One region of the Trichococcus sp. ES5 genome, then DNA from elsewhere that is predicted to be linked to it. Evidence: riboswitches for the same ligand, from Rfam matches in the RefSeq annotation. Region 1 holds a riboswitch; each other region holds the start of a gene.
What was found. Region 1 has a riboswitch for thiamine pyrophosphate ahead of thiW (energy coupling factor transporter S component ThiW). Riboswitches for the same ligand answer to the same signal wherever they lie in the genome.
Positions count from the first base shown of each region.

Region 2: it holds a riboswitch for thiamine pyrophosphate, as region 1 does, so the genes downstream of both, TES5_RS15615 (hydroxyethylthiazole kinase) here and thiW (energy coupling factor transporter S component ThiW) in region 1, are expected to answer to the same signal.
Region 3: it holds a riboswitch for thiamine pyrophosphate, as region 1 does, so the genes downstream of both, thiT (energy-coupled thiamine transporter ThiT) here and thiW (energy coupling factor transporter S component ThiW) in region 1, are expected to answer to the same signal.
Region 4: it holds a riboswitch for thiamine pyrophosphate, as region 1 does, so the genes downstream of both, tenA (thiaminase II) here and thiW (energy coupling factor transporter S component ThiW) in region 1, are expected to answer to the same signal.

Region 1 covers NZ_FJND01000011.1:86,282-91,730, forward strand. The annotation lists gene dhaL (dihydroxyacetone kinase subunit DhaL) at 1-73, opposite strand, end outside; gene nagB (glucosamine-6-phosphate deaminase) at 199-906, opposite strand; gene nagA (N-acetylglucosamine-6-phosphate deacetylase) at 917-2,062, opposite strand; gene TES5_RS09660 (MurR/RpiR family transcriptional regulator) at 2,133-2,948, opposite strand; gene thiW (energy coupling factor transporter S component ThiW) at 3,166-3,657, opposite strand; TPP riboswitch at 3,789-3,890, opposite strand; TPP riboswitch at 3,953-4,055, opposite strand; gene TES5_RS09670 (zinc-binding dehydrogenase) at 4,092-5,075, opposite strand; gene TES5_RS09675 (DUF5131 family protein) at 5,099-5,449, opposite strand, start outside.
Region 2 covers NZ_FJND01000016.1:16,216-21,664, reverse strand. The annotation lists gene TES5_RS11315 (hypothetical protein) at 1-339, opposite strand, end outside; gene TES5_RS11310 (helix-turn-helix domain-containing protein) at 675-1,523, shown strand; gene TES5_RS11305 (prolyl oligopeptidase family serine peptidase) at 1,693-3,240, shown strand; TPP riboswitch at 3,304-3,410, shown strand; gene TES5_RS15615 (hydroxyethylthiazole kinase) at 3,484-3,789, shown strand; gene TES5_RS11300 (hydroxyethylthiazole kinase) at 3,761-4,309, shown strand; gene thiE (thiamine phosphate synthase) at 4,296-4,937, shown strand; gene TES5_RS11290 (HAD family hydrolase) at 4,934-5,449, shown strand, end outside.
Region 3 covers NZ_FJND01000012.1:72,479-77,927, forward strand. The annotation lists gene ppdK (pyruvate, phosphate dikinase) at 1-896, shown strand, start outside; gene TES5_RS10100 (zinc ribbon domain-containing protein YjdM) at 1,190-1,531, shown strand; gene TES5_RS10105 (NAD-dependent epimerase/dehydratase family protein) at 2,169-2,954, shown strand; gene TES5_RS10110 (hypothetical protein) at 3,102-3,422, shown strand; TPP riboswitch at 3,537-3,638, shown strand; gene thiT (energy-coupled thiamine transporter ThiT) at 3,699-4,274, shown strand; gene TES5_RS10120 (hypothetical protein) at 4,298-4,666, opposite strand; gene TES5_RS10125 (YitT family protein) at 4,777-5,449, opposite strand, start outside.
Region 4 covers NZ_FJND01000007.1:75,724-81,172, reverse strand. The annotation lists gene TES5_RS07610 (PTS glucitol/sorbitol transporter subunit IIA) at 1-126, shown strand, start outside; gene TES5_RS07605 (transaldolase family protein) at 133-795, shown strand; TPP riboswitch at 891-1,017, shown strand; gene tenA (thiaminase II) at 1,165-1,839, shown strand; gene TES5_RS07595 (ECF transporter S component) at 1,875-2,453, shown strand; gene TES5_RS07590 (ABC transporter ATP-binding protein) at 2,468-3,955, shown strand; gene TES5_RS07585 (energy-coupling factor transporter transmembrane component T family protein) at 3,952-4,716, shown strand; gene TES5_RS07575 (hypothetical protein) at 5,027-5,383, opposite strand.

The DNA of each region.
Region 1 (5,449 bases):
GATACTTCTCATTTTTTTCCAGCTTTTCGATGAACAAGCTCAGCCATGCTCCGGCTGTCTCAACAGTCAACATTTCCATCACCGCCTTGGATTCCTGAATCACATGCTTTACATGCTATCTCTGCTTCCATTGTAAACGTTTTAATCCAAAACGACAATCAGGAGACTTTTGGGAATAGACTGCAGATTACCGACTCACTATTTTTTGCTGAGCATTTGTGCAGCTGCTTCATCGAGTATCACGGTCACATGCTTGTGGGTCTGCAGAATACTCGCCGGCAAGTCTTCTGTGATTGGACCTTCCAGCGCGGCTTTGACGGCAGCGACTTTTTCTTTTCCGAAAGCCATCAGGATGATCTTTCTTGAAGAGAGGATCGATTGGATCCCCATCGAATAGGCAAACCGCGGGACATCCTTCTCATCCGCAAAGTAACGTTTATTGGAATCAATCGTGGATTGCCATAGTGCCACTTTCTGGGTACGGGAATCAAAAGATGTGCCCGGCTCGTTAAAACCGATATGCCCGTTCGTGCCGATGCCGAGAATCTGCACATCGATCGGATTCGCGGCGATGATTTCTTCGAATTGCGCGCATTCTTCCGTTTCATCCGCCAATCCGTCCAGCAGATAGTTTTTCTTGAACGGTTTTGCATCGAACAAATGCTTATGCATGAAATAGTGATAACTCTGCGGATTGTCTTCGGAAAGACCCATATATTCGTCCAGATTGATCGATGTCATCCCCGAAAAATCAAGATCACTTTCCCGCATGATCCGGTACAGCCTCTCCGGCGTGCTGCCGGTTGCCAACCCGAGCACTTTCGCACCTCTTTCCATTTCCTCGCGGATTTTTTCGAATGCGTAACGGCTTGCCTCTTCAGGAGTCGCTTTAATGATTATTTCCATGATCTGTAACCTACTTTCTGTTATTTTTGTATACTGTCTGTCCATAACTGATTGTCCGCTCGACCGCAAATGACTCCGAAAGCAGGACCATATCGGCATCTTTTCCAGGAGCGATGCCCCCTTTTCGCACCAAATCGAATTCACGGGCCTGATTGACTGAGCTCATCTTTACCGCATCCAAGATGCTGCAGCCGGTGAAGGCGATGATGTTCCTGAAAGCCTCCTGAAATCCCAGCACGCTTCCTGCCAAATTTCCGCTTTCCAGACGGGCTTGTCCTTCTTTGACGATGACTTTCTGTCCGCCCAATTCACTGATGCCGTCGCCCATCCCTTTGGCACGCATGGCATCGGTAATCAATTCGATGCGGTCTGCGCCTTTTTGTTTGAAGGCGATCTTGACCATTTCCGGATCGATATGCAGGCCATCGACAATCATTTCCGCATAGATGTCATCCTCCAGGAACGCATGTCCGGTCACACCCGGTTCACGATGATGGAGTCCCCTTTGCGCATTGAAGAGATGGGTGACATGCGCTGCCTTGGATTTTCTCAGCTGGCTGCGAAGAGCATCCGAATGCCCGACCGAAAGCACGATGCGGTTATCGAGACAATACTTTTCGAATGCCGTCGCATCAGTGGTCTCCGGCGCATAGGTTACCAAACGGATCAAGCCGCCGCTCAAGTCCTGCCACTTGCGCATCAAAGCAGCATCCGGCAGTTTGATGTGTTCTTCCGGTTGCGCTCCCTTAAATACTGCGGAAATGAACGGCCCTTCGAGGTGGATGCCTTGGATGACCGGATTTTTTTCCGCGGCCTTGCGGATGCCGACCAAAGCCTTTTCGATATTTTCTGTCGATTGCGTCATCGTCGTCGGAAAATAACTGGTGATCCCTTCCCGGTGCATCGCCGCAATCATCCGGTTGATGCCCTCCGCATCACCGTCCATGTTATCCACACCATATCCGCCATGGCTGTGGACATCAATGAAGCCCGGCACCAGCCTGATTCCGGTTGCGTCAATCACTTCCTCGCCAGATTCGGGAACGTATTCCGACATATTCCCGACTGCGCTGATTTCTTTTCCGAACCGGATATACCCATCGGAGATGACTGTTTCCCCTGTATAAACTTCTGCATGGATGATCACTTTTTTCATTTGCGTTCCCCTCTTCGATCCTGAACTTTATTTTCACTGTGCACCTGCATGACTCAGCCGCCACATCCCACTATTCCGATTTTTTCGAATAACCTTGCACATTTTTTCTCGTCAGATCCATGTTGTATTTGAAATTCTCATCCTGCACCAAGAAGGTCGAAATCACATCGATCAGATACATCATCCCGAACTGTGTGTTGACGAACACCGTGTTGTTGACGAAACGCGAGTGGTAACCGAAGCAAGTGACGTCCGCCAGTTTCGTCAGGGAACTGTTTTTGAAGCTCGTCAGGGCGATGATCTTCGCTTTTTTCTTCTTGGCGATCTCCAGTGATGCTATCAGTTCCGGCGTTTCGCCTGAATTTGAAATGGCAATCACCAATTCGTCCTCCTTGATGATCGAACTGTTGATGATCATCAGGTGGGAATCCGTAACCCCCGTGGCATTCAGACCCATGCGGATCAAGCGTTGCGCCAATTCGGCGGCCGTGAACCCGGAACTGCCGATGCCGTAGATGACTGTTTTGTTTGCATTTTTGATCCAATCGACAACCGTTTCGATTGCCTGATCCTCGATCATCTGATTGGTTTCATCGATGACTTGCGTATAATAGCCATAAATATCGTCATAGACAGTCGGCATTTCTTTCAAAGGATGCTCGCTTGCCAATGAACGCAGCGCAATCTTCATATCCACAAACCCATCGATGTTGATGCGTTTACAGAAACGGGTGATGCTGGACGTCGAGGTCTCCACCTTCGCCGCCAAATCCTTGATGTTCATATTTTTGATGGATGCTTTATTCTGCAGAATGTAATCCGCAATTTTTTTCTCGTTCGCGGAAAAAGCGGAATACTGATTTTGGATCTCTTCGATGATTGTCATTTTTCGTTGCCTCCTCCTGTTTTGCGCAGCCGCCAAAAGCGCTTTACGCATTTCTTGACTTCGCCTTTTCCCCTTCGCTGATAGAATAACACATGAAAATAGTTTTTTCAATTATTATTTTATGAAAATAATTTTCTTAACTATTTCTATTGGAGACACTTTTAGACAGCAGAAAGCCGCCCTCTTCCGAGAGCGGCTTCCTGCTTATGCGGATGTTTTAAATTCTGTTCCGATCCAACACGCTTCTTTTTTCCATTTCCAGGATGATGAAATAAGCCATCCCGGCTCCGATGGCGGAGCTGATTGCGAAGCTCGGAAGGAAGAGCATCAATGCTGCTTCCATGCCCATAAAGAGCTGCGCCAGCAAAGTGCTCACCAGCGAGCCCAGGATTCCGGTGCCTATCCATTCACCCAGCGCCGCGTAACCGATCTTTTGCGTTCTGGCATAAAACAGACCTGCGCAAACAGCTCCGATCATGCTGCCAGGAAAGGCAAATATGGTTCCCGTTCCCAGCAAGTTGCGCAGCACGGAAACGCCGAAGGCCTGCAGGACGGCGTACCCGGGTCCTAACCAGACAGCGGTCAGTACATTCAGCAGATGCTGCATCGGTGCTACCTTTGCAATGCCGATCGGGATGACGAAGATGCTGTTGCTGACCACCCCCATGGCAATGATCAAGGCAGTGGTGACTAATTTTTTTGTGTTCATAAGATTTTCCCCTTTTCAGTTTGATTCATTCCTTTTGAAGCCTGATCTATGCGAACCGTTTCCCCTCCTCCCGGATTTTAACGAAAATAAAAAGACACCTCCCCTGAGATGTCTTGGATATACGTACGGACTCCAGACCGAGCTCAGTTCCCTCCGCCAGTACGAACTGGATCAGGTTTGAAGGGTTCCGACAGTTTCGGTCTCAGCGCTCGCGCGCACCCCTACTGAAAATAAAAAACGCTATATGATCTGATGCGAAAATCAGAAAATATAACGTTTTGATGTCTATTATGCGAATAGTCAAACGCCACATTCCCTCCGCTAGTATGAACTAGATCAGGTACAAAGAGTTCCGGCAATGCCGGTCTCAGCGCAATAGCGCACCCCCAGTGTTTCTCATTTGATTCTAACCAATAATCCGCGGAAACGCAACCCTATTCTGAAGCTTTCTCTCCCGCAGCGCTCGGATCCAACACAATGGCTTTTCCGAAACTGTCCTGGCTCTGCAAAAAGGCATGGGCTTGGGCAACCTCTTCGAGCGGGAAGACTCGCTCGGGATCCACAGCAATGCCTTTTTCTTCAATGTACTCCAGCAGTTCATTCACCTTCTCGCCGGAGACGTCACTCGAATGGAAAGTAGTCAAGTAGCTGTTATGCTTCAATTCCATGATGGGATCGAAATCCTCCAGGAACCATTTCCCGCCCAGTTGACCGGTGCTGCAGACAACGCCGCCTTCCCGGATATGGGAAAGGCTGTCCTTGATCGTCGCAGGGCCGATCAATTCCAGAATTTTGTCGAAAGTCTCTTCCGTTTCCAACACGCCGTTGCGGTCTTCGACGTAGTCGGTGAAGCCGGCTTCTTTCAATCTCTCACCCTTTTCGGCTTTCCGCGTGCTCCCATAAATCCGGATATCCGGGAATTGGGCTTTGACCAACTTGGCAAAGGCAACCCCGACACCGCTCGTTGCCCCCCGAACCAAAACCTGATCGGATGCTTGGATCCGCAGATTCTTCATGGAACCGAAAGCCGTATAGTAGGTTTCCGGAAGGGCCGCCAATTGGGACCAAGGCAAATTGGTGTGGACTGGATAGATTTGGTCATCCGGCAACAGGGCATATTCCGCATAACTCCCGTCGAAGGCTCTCCCCATTTCCCCCATGATCGACACCACTTTTTGACCGAGCGGCAATTTTTCTTCGTCGCTCGAACGCTCCACTATCCCTACGCATTCAATCCCTAAAATGCGGGGAAATTTGACCGAGGGGGATTTCCCCTCCCGCGTAAAGATTTCCGAATGGTTGATGCCGAAGCCCATGACCTTCACGAGAGACCAGCCTTCCCGGATTTCCGGAAGCGGAACTTCCTGATGCACCAGTTTTTCCGGTCCGCCCGCTTCATGCACTACGACTGCCTTCATTTCTCCGACTTCCTTTCTTATTTTCATAGCGACAGCATGCAGCTGGGTATTCCCGATTGCGTACCGCAAAATTTCTTGTAGGCATAGGAGTCGCACAAAGTCACGGCATCTGTTTGAAAAAGCGGCACCGATTCGCCCTGGGCAACCTCCGTCAGTTGAACCGAAACCGCACGCCCTTCATAAGACAGGCCGGATTTCTTTGCCTGCTCCTGCTGCTTTCTTTTGTCCAAAATTTCATACTTCCGTCCGTTCTTCACAAAATGATTCCCGGTTTCGATGAATTCGAAGTTCACATGCTGGTCCACGCAATCTTGGTGCATCCTGTGCACCCATTCATAATGGCATTCCCTTGCCCCATCATAGTTTTCCCCGCC
Region 2 (5,449 bases), on a different contig from region 1:
CAAAATGATTAACATGATAAAATATCCATATTTCACTCCTGAAAAAAATGCTAATCCCTGGGTAACAGCAGGTGCCAACAAAAGTGCTGCCAGAAAGATGAGTTCCAGTTCCAACAAAATCAGGATGCTCAGGCCATTGGATTTGAGTGAAAAAACATAGGTAAAGATAATTAAAAAAATCAAAATCAACATCAGAAGATTATCCGAAAGGAAGCGAAAACCCGTTACAGGCAGAACCGTGAATGTTTCTGAATCTGGAACCAGAATCCAAGGCATAAACAGAGTGCTTAACAAAACTAAATACATAACGGAAATGACATTATTTTTAAGAAAATTCATTCCAATCAGCCCCTCATCTCTAAATTAGTCTACAAAGAAAGAAATATACTTCCACAATGCTTTTTTATTAGTGTGCTACCCGTTACTTCTAATGACTTGTGTTGATTGTATCACAATTATATTCATGTGAAATATATATGCTGATGTTTATTTGGTATATTTTTATGCAAAATAATCTCATAACGGCGTTTACAGTTTTTTTTTCCCTCAATGAACTATCAAAAAAGTGAAATTGCCGCATAAAAAATTATAGTATAATGGAGCTTGAGCTTTAGAGGCGCAAACAGAGCAAGTGTCTTTGGGAGCCGAATCAACAAGGATAGGAGGCACAGCAGATGCGTTATCATCATGAAATCATCGAATCGGATCCGGAACTCCCCGTGTTCTACATTTTTCACAACGAGCGGAAGGATTCCGGCGTCCTTGCCCATTGGCACAAATCACTGGAAATCAGCTATACGATGTCCGGAAAAATCAGTGAATTCACGATCGGTGGGATCGTCCACGAAACGAATGCCGGAGACATCCTGGTCATCAATTCAAATGAAGTCCATTCCATCTGGGACGAGCATAATCAGACGAAAGCTTTGTCGCTCATTTTCCCGTATGCCTTCATCAAATCCGAGATACCCGATTACGACAACAAAAGCTTCCGCCTGACGAACCGGCTTGCCTATTCGGATCTGCAAAGAGAGAAACTGGCTGAACTGCGTGGCTTGTTGGACCGGTACTTTGTCGTAATGGAAAGCGACGGCGCCGAAAAAGCCAGACTTTTACTGAAAGGGATGTTGTATCAGATCCTCTTTCTTTTGGACACGCACTTTTCTGTCCCGAAAACAGATCAGAACAGAGGCAGCTCCTCGTTGCCGCTGATATCGGCTATAACGGAACACATCGATGAGAATCTGGAAAAGGATCTGGCGCTGGATCAATTGGCCGTGGCTTTCCATCTCTCCTATACGCATCTGTGCAGGTTGTTCAAAAAGGAAACCGGCAGCACGATCCACAGCTATATTGTCGAACAGCGGCTCAACCAAGCCGTGAAACTGCTGATGTTCACGGATAAAAACATCCGTTACATCGTGGATGCTTGCGGCTTTCCGAATCAGAAATCCTTTTCTGCAGCCTTCAAAAACAAATATGGCCTGACGCCGAAGCGCTACCGCGACGAGAACAAGGCATAATCCGCCCATAATTTGGGTACAAATCGCCCCTATTTTTTTTGGAAATTCCCTAAAATAGCAAATAGGGAAAGCGCTACCCATTTAGCCTAGGATGGAATGAAACCGTTTTACGGCAGGGGTGGGGTATTGCCTGTTTGGATGGACAAAAGGGATATGGAGGGATTAGGGAATGAGACGTAAGACATTCAGCACTATTTTTACATTAGGGATAACGGCAGGTTTGCTTGCCGGTTGCGGTTCCGGAGAATCGGTGGATCAACAGGATTCAGACCAGCAAGAAGGCGTGCAATCAGCCGATGCCTATGCTGGCGTCGTGAAGACCAGCATCTATGTGAAGGGATATGAAGGAGGACCGGGCGTACCGAAGCTCATCATCGAACTGGAGGATGCGGTCGACAGTGTCGATCCTAGCGGCTGGCAGGTCATGACGGCCGGATCGGAACGCACGGTGACGGACGTCTATACATCCGATGAAAACGGGAACCCGCAGGAGAATTCAAACTTCATCGCGATCGATATGGAGACCGGTTTTAATGATGAAACCTTCAGTGTGATCGGATCCCCGTTCACCTACAATACGACGACATCGATGAATGAGTGGTCTCCAGCTTATGAGGTCGCAATCGCTGCTCCTTCCGTCACGATCGAGGATGAAACCTACTCTTTGAGCATCACGGAGGATGCCGTGAACAACCGCATCTCCCCGGATACGGATTTGTTCACCGCCAGAGGAACTTTCAGCGGCACCTACGTGAATCCGATGACGGATCAAGAAGAGGAATTGACGCTTTCGATAGCTGCCTATGAACCGGAAGAACTTGCCGAAGGGGAAGCGAACCCGTTGGTCATCTGGCTGCACGGTCAAGGTGAAGGCGGAACAGATCCCGACATCGCAATCCTTGGAAATGAAGTATCGGCGTTGGCAAAAGAGGAGATCCAGTCCTATTTCAAAACTGACGACGTGACCGGAGCTTACGTGTTGGCTGTCCAAGCGCCTACCTATTGGATGGACGAAGGGGACGGAACGAACGGCAACGGCAGCGGCATCTCCAGATACACCGAAATCTTGATGGATACCATCAATGATTATGTAGCTGCGCATCCGGATGTCGATACCGATCGCATCTATTTGGGAGGCTGCTCGAACGGCGGCTACATGACCATGAATATGGTCATCCAATACCCGGAATATTTTGCTGCGGCTTATCCGGTCTGCGAGGCGTATGCTTACTATGAATACGAGCGCAACAGCGATGGCACGTACGTGAAAACGAATGATGAAGCTACCGGAACATCAAGTTTTGTGAAGACCGAGCAAGTTTGGTTCACAGCAGAAAAAATCCAGGCGATCAAAGACTTGCCTATTTGGCTTGTCCAATCCGCGGATGATTCGGTTGTCATCCCTGCGAATTACATGCTGCCTACTTACCAGGCGCTCATCCAGGCCGGAGCGGAAAACACTTGGATGTCCTACTACGAAACAGTCGAAGGAACGGACAGCCCGGGCACTACTTACCTAGGCCACTTCTCCTGGATCTACTTGTTCAATAACCAGGTGACAGGCGTCCAGGATAAGGAAGCGATCGCGGCTGCTGCCGACACTGAAACATTCGGATCAGAACCAAGCAACGCTGCCGGCGGAGGAACAGCTGCAGCGACAGTCGGTGAAACCACTTATACAAATATTTTCGAGTGGCTGAATGCGCAATCAAGATAAAAAGAATCAGCAAAAATGATTCTTGAGTAAGGCTGGCGCTTATGTTAAGATAGTTACAAAATTACATACGAAAAAGGGAGCTTGTGTCAGCAGGCTGAGAGGAAGTAATCAACTTCGACCGATTACCTGATTTGGATAATGCCAACGTAGGGAAATAACATTGAATGATTGTATTCAGCGGGAAATGCCTATCCGGACATTTCTCGCTTTTTTTGTCGCAAAAAAACTATTTGGAGGTACCTCATGTTCAAAACGTTATTCGAAAATGTCCAGCAACAGACGCCGCTGGTCCACTGCATCACCAATTACGTCACCGTCAATGATGTCGCTAATGCCCTCTTGGCTGCCGGTGGGTCGCCGATCATGGCGGATGCCCCCGAGGAAGTCGCGGACATCACAAGCATCTGCACCGCCCTGAATCTGAATATCGGCACCTTGAACAGCCGAGCCGTGGAGTCGATGCTGCTGGCAGGGCGCCAAGCCAATGCGCTCGCCCATCCCGTTGTTTTGGATCCGGTCGGTGCGGGAGCATCCCCCTTTCAGGACTGAAACGACATTCAACTTGCTGGAAGACATTGCCTTCACCGTGATCAAAGGGAACATTTCGGAAATGAAAACGATCCATTCCGGCAGCGGCACGACGAAAGGCGTCGATGCAGACATCAGCGATGCCGTGACCGAGGAGACGCTCGAGGCAACGGTCGCTTTCGCCAAACGCTTGGCCGACCGCAATGAGACGGTCATTGCGATCACCGGCGCAATCGATATCGTTGCGGACCGGGACAAAGCCTACATCATCCGCAACGGACATCCGCAGATGGCGAAGGTGTCCGGAACTGGGTGCATGCTGTCGGCATTGATCGCCGCCTATTGCGGAGCCAACTCGGAGCAGTTGCTGGATGCTACCGCGGCAGCGGTATGCCTGATGGGAGTCAGCGGCGAGCTGGCTTATGAAAGGATGATCCGCAATGGGGCAGGGACTTCATCCTATCGCAGCTACCTCATCGATGAAATCAGCAAGATGTCGGCCAAAAAACTGGAAGGAGGCGCTAAAATTGAGAATAGATAAGAACGATTTGCTGCTTTATGCGGTTACCGATCGCCAATGGCTGGGGGAAGCATCCTTGGCGGAACAGCTTGAAGAAGCCATCCAGGCGGGCGTTACTGTCGTGCAATTGCGCGAGAAGGAACTGGATTTTGATGCCTTTGTATCCCTTGGCAAGGAACTGCAGGCTGTGGCCAAACGCCACCGCATTCCCTTCATCATCAATGATGCGGTCGATGTGGCCTGGGCATTGGACGCGGACGGTGTACATGTGGGGCAGAGCGATATGCAGGCGGGAGATGTCCGCAGCCGGATCGGCGAGGGGAAAATCCTGGGTGTTTCTGCCCATTCCGTCGAAGAGGCGCTGGCAGCCGAACGGAACGGGGCCGATTATCTGGGCGTCGGTGCCATCTACGGTACAGCAACGAAGCCGGATGCCAATACGCTATCGATCGAGACGCTGCAGCAGATCTGCCAGGCGGTGAGCATACCCGTTGTGGGGATCGGAGGCATTGCTGAAGGGAATATCCTCAATCTGAACGGCAGCGGCATCGACGGGGTTGCCGTCGTATCCGCCATCTTTGCGCAGCCGGATATAACCGCGGCTGTGAAGAGACTGCGCCCGTTAGCCGAAGCGATGGTGCAACCATGAAACTGGAAGCAGTCATCTTCGATCTGGACGGGACGTTGCTGGATTCCATGCCGATTTGGCAAGGATTGGGAGAAAAGTATTTGCTTCAGAAAAAGCTGCAGCCGGCTCCTGGCTTGCAGGATGCCTTGAAGACGATGAGCCTCACGCAAGCTGCACAACAATTTCGTGCAGCATACGGATTGCATGAAACCGAAGCGACGATCCTTACGGAAATCGAGATGCTGATTGCGGATCTTTACCGTCATGAAGTCCCGCTTAAAGCCGGCGCCGCGGAATATCTGCAGACCTTGCAGGAGCAGAATGTGAAAATGTGCATCGCCACCGCGACCGAAAGAAATTTAGCCGAGAGCGCCTTGGAACGTTTGGGCATCCGGGACTATTTCAGCACTATCCTGACCAGCAGTGAAGTAAAGACGGGCAAAGACAATCCGCTCATTTATCAGCGGGCGTTCGAACATCTCGGGGCTCCCCTCACGAAGACCGTCATCTTTGAGGATGCCCTGCACGCCATC
Region 3 (5,449 bases), on a different contig from region 1:
CAGAGCTGTTGGAAATGCAGCGCCAGGATTTCCAGGAAATGTTCGCCCTGCTACAGGAGCGGCCGATGACCGTCCGCTTACTGGACCCGCCATTGCATGAATTCCTACCGACTGCGCATGCGGATAAGCTTGCCTTGGCGGAATCAATGGGAACCAGTTTGGCTGGTTTGGAAGCGCACATCGATTCCTTGCATGAAGTCAATCCGATGCTCGGTCACCGCGGTTGCCGTTTGGCCGTCACTTACCCGGAAATCTACCGGATGCAGGCGCGCGCCATCATCGAGGGGGCCTTCGCCGCTTCCGAAGAAACCGGCAGCACAATCACACCGGAAATCATGATTCCGTTGGTCTGCGACGTCGACGAGCTGCGCTACGTCAAAGCGGAAATCGTGGCGGAGATTGAGGAAGTATTCTCTGAGAAGGCTGCGACCATCCCCTACCTGATCGGGACGATGATCGAAATCCCGCGCGCCGCGGTCACTTCCGACGAAATCGCGCAGGCGGCCGACTTTTTCAGCTTCGGCACGAACGATATGACGCAGATGGGCTTCGGCTTCTCCCGCGACGACGCCGGCAAGTTCCTGCAGGAATACGAAGACAAAGGCTTGCTGAAGCCAAATCCGTTCCACTCATTGGACGTGAAAGGCATCGGCAAACTCGTCAAATTATCCGCCAAATTAGGCCGCGAAACCAACCCTGACTTAAGTCTGGGCGTCTGCGGCGAACACGGCGGCGATCCGGAATCCATCGCCTTCTTCTCAAGCATCGGCTTGGATTACGTTTCCTGCTCGCCTTTCCGCGTGCCGATCGCCCGCTTGGCTTCCGCACAGGTAGCGATTAAAGAGAGCAGAGCGAAAATGTCTGTACAGAAGGATGTTGTGTTGAGCAGCATCTGATCGAAAAGGCCCGGATCGATGACTTCGATCCGGACCTTTTTGGAATGTCATAATGCGCTTGCGCTCTAGTTGTCCGATTCTACATGGTTATCGGACAACCTCAGTCAACAACACAAATAAAGCCTTCCCGATCCGTTATCTTTCTTCTTATTGGTTATTATTCTTATATTGTCTATTTTCTATTGTCAACAAGGCGAAAATATGGCAGTATAGAGGCATCTTCTGCCTTGGATAAAAGGCCGGAAATGGAAAATAAAAAGACAGTTAATCAAAACAACGGAGGAATAAAAATCATGATGGAATTACCGAATTGCCCGAAATGCGGCTCCCCTTACACTTACGAAGACGGCACAATGCTGGTCTGCCCCGAGTGCGCACATGAATGGAGCGCGGATGCTGCAGAGGCAGCGAACGAAGATCAATTGATCGTCAAGGACGCGAACGGCAACCTGCTGCAGGACGGCGACACTGTTACGGTCATCAAGGACCTCAAAGTCAAAGGCAGCTCGAGCGCATTGAAAGTCGGCACAAAAGTCAAAGGCATCCGTTTGGTCGAAGGCGACCACAACATCGACTGCAAAATCGATGGCTTCGGCGCTATGAAACTGAAGTCCGAGTTCGTTAAAAAAGCATAATCCCGATTCAAAAAAACTGGCGAGGCACCCGAAAGAGAACCTCGCCAGTTTTTTATATTTTTTCGCAATTTGGGTGATACGTTACCATGCTATCCGGCCTCACGCCTTTCATCGGTACGATGGCTGTCACACCTGACAGCTAGGAGATATACGTCGGATCACCGTTCCTTTCCGTTTTGACTTGTTTTGAGAAAGTAGTATGGTCATCACCCCCGTTTGATGCTCGGCATTATGATGATAAGCCCCGCTGGTCCCTTTCAGGATCAACAAAAAAACACATGCGAAAGCACGTGCTCTGTCGGGCAATAGAATGAATGGGAAGATTGTTGCACAACAGATCCGCACTGACCTTGAAAAGCGCGCATTTGCAATTTCAACAAGTCCATCCGACTCACCCCTTCGTTTTCGATTGAAAAGTGTCTTGCCCTTGCCTATCATCTTACCCCTATTATACAGGGATAACGCCCGTGTCTCAATTAATTTACCTACATTTTACTCAAATATAACATTCCCTTTTCGTCCGACGAATCGCCGTTTTTGTAAGGGCTATCCTTTGACATTTTCCGGTGGCTTGCATACAGTTAAAACAAAGACGTTCACGATAGCAACTGTAAAAAAACAAGGGGGTATTTCGACAATGACCACAATCATGATCACCGGCGCAAGCGGTAATATAGGAAGAATTTTGGCGGATCATCTGAAGGAGAGCTACGAACTGACTTTGGTGGATATCCATTTCCATAACGTCGATCCGGCCCTTTTGGAGGGCACCATCGTCAAAGAGTTGGACCTGACTGTCGCCGGCAACTGGGACGGACTGCTGGAAGGGATCGATTACGTTATCCATCTGGCTGGTAATCCTTCACCCGATGCTATTTTTGACGATGAGCTGATCGATTTGAACTACAAGATGCCCTTCTACTTGTTCAAGGAATCATCCAAGTACGAAAACTTCGTCAAACGCATCATCTTCGCCAGTTCCATCCATACCGTCAGCGCCTACCCGAAAAATGTGCAGGTTCACGCCGATGAACCTGTCCGTCCGGGCGATATTTACGGCGTTTCGAAAGTCTATCTGGAAGGATTGGCCAGCCACTTCGCCTTTACGGAAGGCCAAGAATCCATCGGCATCCGCATCGGCAACTTTGATGAAAACCTCGATGATCCGATCGTCGACGAAGCGGGCTTGGCCGAATACCTGTCTCCACGGGACCTTTGCCATTTAGTCGACTGCGCCCTCAAAGCTAAACTTGTTGAGCCGTTCCTGTTGGTGAACGGGCTATCGGATAACCGCTTCCCACGCTTGGACATCTCACAGGCCAAAACTGCCCTCGGTTATCGGCCGAGCGATGATGCTTTTGTGCTGAAGGGCTATTTCCAGGATGACAACGGCGACCCGGTCGAACTGTCCGAAGAAGATTAAGGATCCTCCGATTTGGGAAGACTTCTACTATTTTTACGATTCTGCGTATATCCGCGAGCAAAGTTCTATTGAAGAGCCGGAAATGAACTGATATGATGTTCATTGGAGACAATACAAGTGTCAGATAGACGGAAGGAAGTACACTGAATGGCGAAAAAGAACAAAGGCAACCAGATCCAACGCAGAAATGTGAAACCAACAATACCGGAACTGCATAAAAACAATACTGGCGCGGTAACCAATAAAAAACTGCCGGTCGACGAAGATCCGAAATTGCAGAATTCATTCAATTTTACGATGTACGGCATGCTGATTGGGGCTTCAATCGGTTATTTCGCGGGCAACCTGACTTATGGCTTCGGTATCGGCATGCTGACCGGTGGCATAATCGATTCCTACATGAATACGCAGAAGAAAAAGAAGCGCGAAGCCATCCTGAAGGCGCAAGCCGAAAAAGAGCAGAAATAGTTCATTTCACACAAGTGTTTAGCCATTCTGGCATAGTCCTGGATGCGGCTTTGTGCACCGTGCAACTTGCATAAAAAAATCAACTGTAGTAAAGTGTAACTTAACTGAATAAACCGTTTCACAAAGGGGGGCCGTCCGCGGCTGAGATTGAACATAGATTCTGACCCTTCGAACCTGTTCGTTAGTACGAGCGTAGGGATTGTGATTGAGAATTGAATTTTATTCTCCTCCTTTGTCGATGGTATATTATGCCCAAAAAAAGGAGGAGTTTTTTTTATGTCAAAAAATCTGAACATCTGGATCGAAGGAACCATCATTGCTGCTTTAGCAACCGTTTTATCCCTGATCCCTTTCAATATTGGCCCAAGTTTTTCCGTCACGGTGGGAGCACCGGTCATGCTGCTTTACTGCCTGCGCCGCGGTTTGGTCCCCGGTTTCTTCGCCAGTTTCCTGTGGGGCGTGCTGCACATTCTGATCGGGACGGCCTATATTTTAACGCCGCTGCAAGGTTTCATCGAGTACTTCATCGCCTTTGGTTTCACTGGTTTGGCGGGTCTTTTCACGCCGAAAGTGCAACAGGCGATTGCGGATCAAAATAAAAAAATGCTTTTGTGGAATGTCTTTATAGGCACTGTCGTCGGGACTGTCGGCCGCTATTTCTGGCACACGATCGCCGGCTACTATTTCTGGGGATCCTACGCGCCTGAAGGCTGGAGCGCATGGTTCTACTCCATCACGCTGAACGGCGCCAGCGCCTTGGCGACCGGTGCATTCACGATCATGGTGCTGGCTGTTATCGCCAAAACCAACCCACAATTGTACGTTCCGAAAAAAGCCGTCCGCGGATACTGATTTCATGCCGGAACAACCGTTGTTCATGAGCTATGTCGGCTGTTTGCATCCGCGTTCGTCCGGAACGACCGACACTTCGCGGTTCTCTCAGCTGTTTGCATCTGCGTCCGGCCGGAACAGCCGACACTTCGCGGTTCTCTCGGTTGTTTGCTTCCGCGTTCGGCTGGAACAGCCGACACTTCGCGGTTCTCTCGGCTGTTTGCATCCGCGGTCGTCCGGAACAACCGACACTTCGTGGATCTCTCGGTTGTTTGCTTCCGCGTCCGGCCGGAACAGCCGACGCTTCGTGGATCTTTCGGTTGTTTGCGTCCGCATTCGGCCAGAACAGCCGACGCTTCGTGGATCTCTCGGTTGTTTGCGTATGAACGCAAAGAGAACAGCCGACAATCCATGACTTGATCGCCCAATTTGGACCGGTAACCCAGTCATGAAACATCCACTTTTAATTACAGAAAAACTGAGGCGTGATCCGAATCTCGGATCACGCCTCAGTTTTTTGATTCTATTCGACTAATCCGGACTGGCGTTCCAGTGTGAAACCCTTCCCGGCAACCTCATGCACCTGCCCGATAATCACGAAAGCAAATGGATCGATATCGTTGACCAAGGCATTGATGGCCGACAACTTACGCTGCTCGATGACGCACAGCACCGCTTGCTGCTGCGCCCCCTCAAAAGCCGTTTCGATATTCACCAGGGTCAGACCGACATCCTGCACATACAGCAACGCCTCTTTGATTTCCTCGAACTTTTTGGAAATGATGAAAAGCTGCATCTTATTCGTTCCGGTTACCATCACTTTGTTGATGACGATGGACGTCAGGAACACCATGATGAGCCCATAAAGAATCTCTTCCATGCTGGAAAAGAACGCCTGGATCAGCAATAAAATGACGTCGAACGCATACATTCCCACTGCAACCGGGATGCGGAAATGCTTGTTCAGGAGCAGCGGCGGAATATCCATCCCGCCCGTAGAAGCGCCGACCTTGAACACCAGCCCCACACCCAACCCGCACAGGATTCCAGCGTAGATCGCCGAAAGCAAAATGTCATCCGTCATGTTCTGCAAAGCGGGCACTGTCCGGAAAAAAGTCAAAAACGTCGGGAAAATGATCGTGCTCAGGATCGTCGTCAACGCGAACTTCCTTCCCAACAACGCGGCTCCGATGAAA
Region 4 (5,449 bases), on a different contig from region 1:
CACATCACCATTAACTTCAGCGGAGAAACAGTCGCTGAATTGGCAGGCTCTCTGTATGTTGAACACAAAACAGTGAACGAAATCGCGGAAGGCACCATCATCAAAATCACTGAAACTGTGGGGTAGTAGCGTATGTACATAGATTCGAACGACATCAAAGCAATCGGAAGTTTTTTGAAAAGCGGATTTCTGAAAGGAGTCACCACCAACCCGACGATTTTGTCGACTGGTTCCGGCAGTCGCTTCAAACAATTACAAGATTTATTGGCTTTGGAGCCGACGGAACTTTTTGTACAATTGCTGGGTACGACTTCTGAAGAAATGTTTGCCGATTATGAAGCAATAAAGACATTTGATGCAAATCACCGACTTTCGATAAAGATTCCCGTTACACAAGCAGGCTTGGAAACAATCAAAAAAGTGAAAGAGGACGATCCGGAAAGAGCGATCCTGGGGACACTGATCTATTCTGCGGACCAGGGGATCCTGGCCGCCGCAGCCGGATGCGATTATCTGGCACCGTATGTGAACAGGATGCTGAACAATGCGATCGATCCCTTCAAGGCGATCCGTTCCATGCGGACGTTCATCGATGCCAGAGGCTACAAGACCAAAATCATGGCAGCGAGCTTCAAAAATTCCCAACAAGTCATCGATTCATTGGAGTCGGGCGCGCATACTGCCACGATCCCTCCGGATGTCCTGAATAACATGATGAACAAGGATTTGGCGCTGCAGGCATTGCAGGTTTTTGAAGCAGACGGACAAGCGTTGTTGGCTGCATATGGTGAATAAATACAAGAAACGGTAACGTTTAGTGCAACAGAACGAGTTGACTTCCGGAAAAATTATGATACGATTAGAACAATAGCAAATGAACTGAATATTCTTTTTACCACTAGGGGTGCTTTACCGGCGGATGACTGTCCGCCAAAAAGCTGAGATCGAAGTAGGACTTCGAGACCCTTAGAACCTGATCTGGTTTGTACCAGCGTAGGGAAGTGGCGGCCTCTTTTGGCTAAGTAAGTCCCTATTGCATAAGGAACATACAACCACTTTTTTCCGTTGGGAAGAGAGTGGTTTTTTTGTTTGCAAAAATCAAGAGCGGCCGTTCGGATAAGTCGGGACCCTTGCGGAGCGCTCACAGCATATGGAGGGAAAGCAATGACATTTTCAGCACAAATCCGCCAAGCGGTAGAACCGATCTGGGCAGCCAGCATGGAGCATCCGTTTGTGAAAGGGATCGGGGACGGCACCTTGCCGTTGGAGAATTTCCGTTTTTACATCCAGCAGGATTCCTATTACCTGACGCGCTTCGCCAAAATTTTGGCGCTCGGCGCAGCCAAAGCACCGGATATTGCGACGACCAACCAGTTCGCCGACTTCGCGAAGCATACGTACAGCGCCGAAATCGGCCTGCATGAACAATTTTCGAAAAGGATGGGCATCACCGCGGAAGAAAAAGAGTGTTTCAAACCCGCGCCCACAACATACGCCTACACGTCCCATCTCTATCATGCCGGCCACTCGGGGCATTTGGGGGATGTGATCGCCGCCGTTCTGCCTTGCTACTGGCTCTACGCCGAAATCGGCGACGCCTTCATTAATGCAGCACCGGAAGAACCGATCTATCAGGAATGGATCGCTACCTATGGCGGGAAGGATTTTCAGGACCGGGTGGATGAGCAGATTGAGCATCTGGATAAGATTGCCGCAGCCGTGAGTGAAGCCGACCGCGAAAGGATGAAAGAGCATTTCATCATCAGCAGTCAGTACGAATACGCATTTTGGGAAATGGCCTATCGCATGGAAACGTGGCCGGTACCGTTGGAGCAATAAGAGACAAAATAAAACACAATGAGGAGACAGAGAAAATGAAAAAAGAATTGAAGCTTACAGATATTTTGGTGACGATCGTCATCGCCATCGCTTTCGGGATCGTCTACATCCTGTGGGGAACGGTTTATTACGCGGTGCAGCCGTTGGGTCTGCATCTTGATCAGCTGCTGTACGGCATGTGGTTCATCGCCGGTACCGTCGCCTATTTCATCATCCGCAAACCGGGTGTGGCGCTGTTGGCGGAAATCGCTGCGGCTTCAGGTGAATTCCTTTTGGGGTCGCCATGGGGTCTGACCGTCTTGCTTTCCGGCGTGGTGCAAGGATTGTTTGCGGAATTGGTGTTCATGGCCTTCCGTTACAAACGTTTTGACCTGAAGGTTGCCGCTTTGGCAGCTTCGGCATCTTGCGTGGGTTCGCTAGTGGTGGATGCGTTGAACGGGCAGATTGCTGAGTTGGCTGCTTGGAACTTGGCGCTGTATTTGTTGGCCCGTTTTGCCGGCTCGATTTTCTTTGCCGGGGTGCTGGCCTACTACTTGGCGGAAGTCCTGGAGGATACCGGCGTGACGAACCTTGTCCGTCCGCTTTCGACTGAAGATTTCACAGATATGGATTAAGGAGGATGGCGGAAATGGAGCAGCGAGCGTATGTGGAAAAGCTGAAGTTGAAGTTTCCCGGCGACGCCGATTTGTTGTTCAAGGATCTTTCCTTTTCGGTGGCTGAAGGCGAAAAAGTGCTGCTTTTGGGGCCGTCCGGCTGCGGCAAATCCACGCTGCTGCAGGTGTTGAGCGGGCTGATTCCGCAATCGATCGAAGTGCCGATGAAGGCCGAAAAGCTCGTGACGCCGGCTTCCTGGGGCTATGTTTTTCAGGACCCGGACAGCCAATTCTGCATGCCCTATGTCGATGAAGAACTCGCTTTTGTGCTCGAAAATCTGGCGGTTCCGCGCGAAGAGATGACTGCCAGAATAGACGTTGCGCTCCGGCAAGTGGGTTTGGAGCTGGCGGACAGCCATATCCCCATCGAAAGCCTTTCCGGAGGGATGAAGCAACGGCTGGCGATCGCCTCGGTATTGGTGTTGGATCCGGAAGTGCTCTTTTTGGATGAGCCCTCCGCCATGCTGGATCCGGAAGGAACGGAAGCGATCTGGGAGGTCCTGCAGGATGTCTGCAAGGACAAAACGGTCATCATTGTGGAACACAAAATCGATCATGTGCTGGCATTCGCCGAACGGCTCGTGTTGTTCGATGCATCCGGCCGCATCATCGCCGATGGACCGAACGAAGAAATCTTCTCGGCCCACAAGGACGAGATGAAGGAGCAGGGCATCTGGTTTCCGGGGGTATGGGACCAACATCTGGCGGAAACGCCCTTGCAACGAAAGCAGAAGTCCTTTAGATTGCAGAGTCCGCTGCTGGAACTGCGCGATTTTAAAGGCTTGCGCAATGGGGAAATAAAAATTCAAGGGGCCGGGCTGGCGGCCTATCCGGGTGAATGGGTCATCATCCGCGGCCAAAACGGAGCCGGAAAAAGCACCTTCCTCCATGCCGTCATGCAGTTCATCAAAACGAGCGGGCACTACGAGTTGGAGGGAAAGCCAATCAGAAAATTGAAGAAGCTAGCCGAACGGGTGGCTTTCGTTTTCCAGAATCCGGAGTACCAGTTTGTGGCGAACACGGTCTACGAAGAGATGGCTTATTCGCTCCGGTTGGACGGCAAGGGGAATTCGGAAATCGAGAAGCTGGTGGAGGAATACCTAGAACTCTTCCAGTTGAGCGGGCAGCGGGAGAAAAATCCTTTCCAACTTTCGATGGGGCAAAAGCGGCGTCTGAGCGTCGCTGCGACGATCATCCAAGGTCAGCGGCTGATCCTTTTGGATGAACCGACTTTCGGGTTGGATTCCAAAAACACCTTTGCCTTGCTGGAATTTTTGGAGAGTTACCGGAAAAAGGGCGCCGTCATCCTGATGGTGACCCACGATGAAACACTCTCCCGGAACTACGGAACAACGTTTTGGACGGTTGTCGACGGCGAAATCCGGGACACCACCGGATCGGCTACGGACATGCGGACTGCATTCTCCGCTGATTTGCGCTTGGAAGGGGGACTGTGCAGATGAAGGAATGGGAACAAGCGAAAGAAACCTGGCTCCACCGTGTCAACCCCAGCCTGAAATTGGGCATGTCGCTGCTGCTCTGCATCGCAATTATGTTTGTCCGCAACCTTGAAATCATGGCCTTCATCGGCAGCGGGCTTTTGATCCTGTTCCTGCTGTTTACGGGACAGCCGTTGAAGCGGATTTTGTTGCTATTGATCCCTTTCTGCGCCATTTTCGTGTCGACAGCCAGCGCCATGATCCTGTTCGGAAAAGGCGAAACGCTTTGGTTCGAATGGGGGCTGATCCGCATCACCGAGGAAAGTTTCTTGCGGGGGATGCTGATCGGCCTGCGCGCATTGGTCTTCGCTGTTTTGGGCTTGACCTTCGCATTGACGACGAGGCCGGTCAACTTGTTTTATTCGTTGATGCAACAGCTTCGGCTGAATCCTAAATATGCCTACAGCTTCATGGCTGCGCTGCGGTTGATCCCGATCATGACGGAAGAATTCGAAACGATCCGCAATGCTCGCAAGGTGCGCGGAAGCGAAAAGGTGAAAGGCTTGCAGGGTATTCTCCTCAGGATGAAGGTCTACACCATCCCGCTCTTGTCAGGGAGCATCCGGCGCGCGCATCGCATCGCCGTGGCAATGGAAGCGAAACGGTTTTCCGGCCATGTGAAGCGAACCTATTACTATGAGATCGGCTTTTCCGGCAACGACTTTGTTTTCCTCGCGTACATGGTGCTGCTTGCGGTCATGAGTTATGGGCGAAGCATTGGATAGGTTGAGGAGTTTTTGCATGGAGAAGTTGTGGGGCTACCCAGCTCCGGTTAAGGAGGCTTCGCTGGAGTTGACACCACATTCAGATGCCGTCTTCCGACCAGCTGAAGCTACATCGGAGAAGAGCCCATCTATTTACCGGCTCCTCCGGCGAACGAAAGCCTGGCCGGAGCTGGCGGGTATGTTTTTGCAGTCTTGTTCTCTCGATCTGTGGGATTTCAGCTGCAAAAGTGGAATACGCACAAAAAGGGGCGATCTCATTGCGAGACCGCCCCTTCTTGTCTTATAGTCTTCACTCTAATGTGATGGACTGTTATTCAGTTTGGCAAGATTGATCGCGGACACCGTTTTTGCCGTCATTGTCCGTTTCAGCCGTACCGTATTGGTTGCCGTCGCCATCCATTTCGCCCGTAGCGTTTTGGTTGCCGTTCTGATTGGCTTGCGTACCCGTTCCATCGCACGTGCCGCTTTTCTCGCGGGCACGTTTCATGGTTGCCTCTTCATTGCCTTGTTTTTTTGCTCCTTCATTTGTGCATTCGCCTGACTTGATTTGCTCTTGGGTCATCATGCCGTTCTGGGCTGCCGTGTCGCTCGCTGCCAGTACCGGTGCTGCACCTCCAACAAATAAGCCTGCAACGGATAGGATGGTCATGATTCTTGTCTTGTTCATTTTTGTTTCCCCCTGGTATGATTTTTTGTTATTTCTTACTGACCTAAGAATAATCAAAAAGTATGG